DNA from 2 places in the Bradyrhizobium sp. TM239 genome. Region 2 is predicted to be linked to the other one. Evidence: riboswitches for the same ligand, from Rfam matches in the RefSeq annotation. Region 2 holds a riboswitch; the other holds the start of a gene.
What was found. Region 2 has a riboswitch for cobalamin ahead of AABA84_RS31910 (TonB-dependent receptor). Riboswitches for the same ligand answer to the same signal wherever they lie in the genome.
Positions count from the first base shown of each region.

Region 1: it holds a riboswitch for cobalamin, as region 2 does, so the genes downstream of both, AABA84_RS06860 (energy-coupling factor ABC transporter permease) here and AABA84_RS31910 (TonB-dependent receptor) in region 2, are expected to answer to the same signal.

Region 1 is NZ_BTIR01000003.1:117,941-120,139, reverse strand. It holds gene cobA (uroporphyrinogen-III C-methyltransferase) at 1-582, shown strand, start outside; cobalamin riboswitch at 628-846, shown strand; gene AABA84_RS06860 (energy-coupling factor ABC transporter permease) at 884-1,561, shown strand; gene cobF (precorrin-6A synthase (deacetylating)) at 1,608-2,199, shown strand, end outside.
Region 2 is NZ_BTIR01000024.1:143,137-145,335, reverse strand. It holds gene AABA84_RS31910 (TonB-dependent receptor) at 1-1,151, opposite strand, end outside; cobalamin riboswitch at 1,266-1,479, opposite strand; gene AABA84_RS31905 (hypothetical protein) at 1,523-1,786, opposite strand; gene AABA84_RS31900 (hypothetical protein) at 1,899-2,108, opposite strand.

The DNA of each region.
Region 1 (2,199 bases), on a different contig from region 2:
AATCTCATCGCGGTTGGGAAACGGGCAGGGCGTCCCTCGACCAAGCAGCACCACGTCAACCGCTTGTTGGTCGACTATGCCGTAACCGGCGCGCGCGTGGTGCGCTTGAAGTCGGGCGACGCCGGCATTTTCGGCCGGCTCGAGGAGGAGCTGGAGACGCTGCGTGAGGCCGGCATCGGCTACGAGATCGTTCCCGGCGTGACATCAGCCTGCGTCGCCGCGGCGCAGGCCGGCATTCCCCTGACCCGGCGCCATACTTCGCGCCGGGTGCAGTTCGTCACCGGCGCCGATGTCACCGGCGAGCTGCCGCCCAACTTGAACTGGGCGGCGCTGGCGGACCCTGAGGCGACGACCGTGGTCTATATGGGCCGGCGCACCTTTCCGGCGCTTGCTGCAAGATTGATCGCGCACGGCCTTGCCCCAACCACGCCGGCATTGTTCGCCGAATCCCTCGGCCGCCCCGACGAACGGCTGGTCCGGACCACCATTGCCGAGCTTGCCGAGCAGCTTGCGCGCGGCGGCGCCGCCTCGACGGCCGCCGTGATCCTGTTTGGGGCGCTGGCCGGGGATTATCCGTCATGACGGCCTTGGTCGCCCTTCGCCCCTTGACGCAGGCTCAGCGAAAGGGGCACACAAGAGAGGCATGGTGCTCGACGCGGCGCAAAGCGCCGGAGCATAATCGGGAATGGGGGTGGGCGGACCCAGTTGCGGCGCCCAAAACCCCAGCCGCCCCCGCGACTGTAAGCGGTGAGGGACTCCGATCAGCCACTGGGCCGCAAGGTCCGGGAAGGCCGGAAATCCCAGCGAACCGCGAGCCAGGAGACCGGCCCTGCACGTTTTGAGGCCAAGGCCGTCGGGTGTGACGGCAGGAAGGAACTGAGCCATGCATATCGAACCCGGTATAGTGACGGGCGCCAAGCTCGTGTTGAGTTACGCAACCGGCATCGCCGCAGGCGGCGTTGCGCTGAAGCTCGCGGCGGAAACCGTGCGTGAGCAGGGCATCACGTCGTTCGCGGCGCGGACGCTCGCCACCACAGTCCTCGTCTTCACCTTCTTCGAGATCCTGCCGCACTTCCCGGTCGGCGTCTCCGAGGTGCACTTCATTCTCGGCTCGACACTGTTCCTGCTGTTCGGCGCGGCGCCTGCGGCCTTCGGCCTCGCCTTCGGCCTGCTGCTCCAGGGTGTGTTCTTCGAGCCCGCTGACATCCCGCAATACGGCATGAACGTCACCACGCTGCTGGTGCCACTGTTCGCGATCCAGGCGATTGCCACACGGATCATTTCGCGCAACACCGCCTATGTCGATTTGAAGTATCGCCAGGCGCTGGCGCTTTCGACGACCTATCAGGCCGGTGTGATCGCCTGGGTGGCGTTCTGGGCGCTCTATGGCTCCGGTTTTGCCATGACCAATCTCGCCAACATCGCGACGTTCGCGGCGTCCTATGCGCTGGTCATCGTGATCGAGCCTCTGGCCGATCTCGCGGTACTGGCGCTGGCGAAGTCGCTGCGCGGCGTCACCGCGCCCGGCCTCGTCACTCCGCGCCTGCACAACGCGGCCTGAGAGACAAGCGAACGGGCGGCCAGCAGGGCCGCCCGTCGCGTTCGCGATGCTCACGCTCTCCCTGATAGGCATCGGTTGCGGCGATCCCGACCAGCTCACGCGCGCCGCTGTTCAGGCGATCAACGCCGCCGATCTCGTCCTGATTCCGCGCAAGGGGACGGCAAAGTCCGATCTCGCCGATCTCAGGCGGACGATCTGCGCGGATGTGCTCACCAGCGACAAGACAGCCATCGCCGAGTTCGACCTTCCCGTGCGCGACGCAGGCGAAGCGGACTACCGCAAGGGCGTGGACGATTGGCACGATGCGGTTGCAGCGACCTGGTCGCAGACGATCGCAAAGCATATCGAAGGTGACGGCAAGGTTGCGCTGCTGATCTGGGGCGATCCCTCGCTCTATGATTCCTCGTTGCGCATTGCGCGGCGGCTCAATCCCTTGCCTGACATCGCGGTCGTGCCCGGCATCACCTCGATCCAGGCGCTGTGCGCGGCGCATGCGCTGCCGCTCAACGATATCGGCGAGCCCTTTCTGGTCACGACGGGGCGGCGCTTGCGCGAAGGCGGCTGGCCGCAGGGTGTCGATACCGTGGTGGTGATGCTCGACGGCGGCACGGCGTTCCAGTCGCTCGATCCGGCCGGGC
Region 2 (2,199 bases):
GTCAGGTGGGAACCGACATAGGTCGACGTGAAGAAGGCCGGAACCGGCGTCGGGGTGGAGAAGAACGCACTCTGCTGCTTCTTGTCGCGCACGCCGCCATCGACGATGAGATCGACGCCGTTGACCAGGGTCTTGGTGAAGCCCGCGGTCGCACCAAAACCCTGCTGGTTGGCGTAGTTGAAGGGCGTGCTGGTCCCTCGCCGGTTGGCCCTGAGCTCGTCGAGGCCGATCGAGGGATCGACGGTGCGGCCGCCCGGCAGCCGCAGCTCCTGATTGTCGCCGGTGACGGTGAGAAAGGCCGTCAGGCCCGGCGTGGTGTAGTTGAGATTGCCGACGCCGTTCTGCTGCGAATAACGATTGTTGTCGCGATAACCATCGGTCCTGACCGTGTTGCCATAGAACGAGGTCGACCACGGACCGGCATTGAGCGAGGTCGAAACGTTGCCGAGTCTGGTGTTGAATGAGCCGAAGCCGGCCTCGATGCGCGCGGTCACGGGCGGTCCGCCGACACCATTTTTGGTGACGATGTTGATCACACCGCCGACCGCGTTGTCGCCATAGAGCACCGCGCCGGAATTGCCGCGCGTCACCTCGATGCGCTCGATGGAATTGAGCGGGATGGTGGAGAGGTCCACCTGCGCCATGTCGACGTCGTTCAGCCGCCGGCCGTTGACCAGCACCAGCGTGTTGGCAGTAGCAAAGGCGCCGAAGCCACGCAGGTCCACGCTGGTCTTGGCGCCGATCTGGCCGCCATAGAACGTCGTGATCTGGGCCCCCGGCGTCTGCGTCGCGATGATCTCGGCAAGCGTCTGCGATGGCGCATGCGCGATATCCGCGGCCGTGATGACGGTCGTGGCGGCCCCGACGATGCCGCCGGTGCCGGCGGCAGCCTCGCCGCCGGAGCCGGATGAGCCGGCGCCATTGCCTGCCGGCGCGACATTCGTCCTCACCCCCTGCCGAGCCGCCTCGCCGTCACCGATCGCCCTGGCGCGCGTGCGGTTCTGATCGTCGGGCCTGGTCACCTCGATCGGCGGCAATTGCTCGGCAAGCGCCTGCTGGGCGAAGGCGGAGGACAGATCGAGCGAAGGGAAGGAAACGGATGCGAGCAGGCCGACGCTGAGGCGCCTGGCAGCAGGGACAAGACGGGACACAATGGTAACCTCGGTATGACGTCAGTGGCACGTCACAGCGAACGAGATTTCACGGCAGAGCGATGGATTGCTCCGGTGAAGCCAATGTCTGTACTCCCCGACCGACATCTTCGCGTGTGACCACGGCTGACGGCAGGTCTCCTGGCTCGCGGGTCGTGACCTTGCGTCGCCTTCCCAGGACCGAGTTTCCCAGTGGCATGAGACGAAAGATTCACCGCTTACAGTTGCGGGGGCAGCCGTGGCGTTGAGATAATCCCGGCCTAGGGACAATCCCGCACCACATTCCCTTTTGATCTCCATGAGGAGAACCGTCGCCGATCATTTACGAGCCGTTCGCCCCGGGAGTCAATCGACCGTTGGGTGTCGGCCGCTCAGGTCCGCCCGCGCACACGTTGCGCCTGGGCCCAGGCGACAGCGACATCGCGGGGCGGAATATCGACGCGCTTGATCGGGGTCAATTCGCCGGAGGCCGAGACGATCGCGGTCTCCTCGCGCCGGCAGCGCGTGCAGACGAAGCGGACCTCGTGCGGGGACGCCGTCCAGCTCGACCGCTTCACGTTGGCTGCCATCGGCCAGGCATCGCAATGCGAGCACGACACCAGAAATCGGCCGGGATCGAGCATACCCATTTCCATCGGACTCCGCGTCCTGCCACTTGCTTCAATGATTGACCCATGTGAATCGTTCCGGTGCCCAGGCACCGCCCATTCCACGGGTTGCATCCCTGCAAGGCAGAAGGCGGTGCGCTCAGCGCGCGCCCTTGAGGGTGCAGGAGGTCGTGCAGGTGACCGTGGTGCCGCGATCGCACGATTTGCAGGCATTGACGCACTGGTTCATGTCGCGGGGGTTATAGCTGTAGTTCCGCATCGGGCAGGTCGGCGTCGAGCCGGTGATGTCCTGCTCCTGGTCGCAGGCCGCCGTCATGAGCGCGAATATGATCACGGCAACGAGGCGCATGTGATTGCCCTGTCAAACATGGCAAATGACACTCGCGAGGTGCGCTGCATTGCAGCGAACCCCGGCCTTTCCACCACGAGCGATCGCTCGC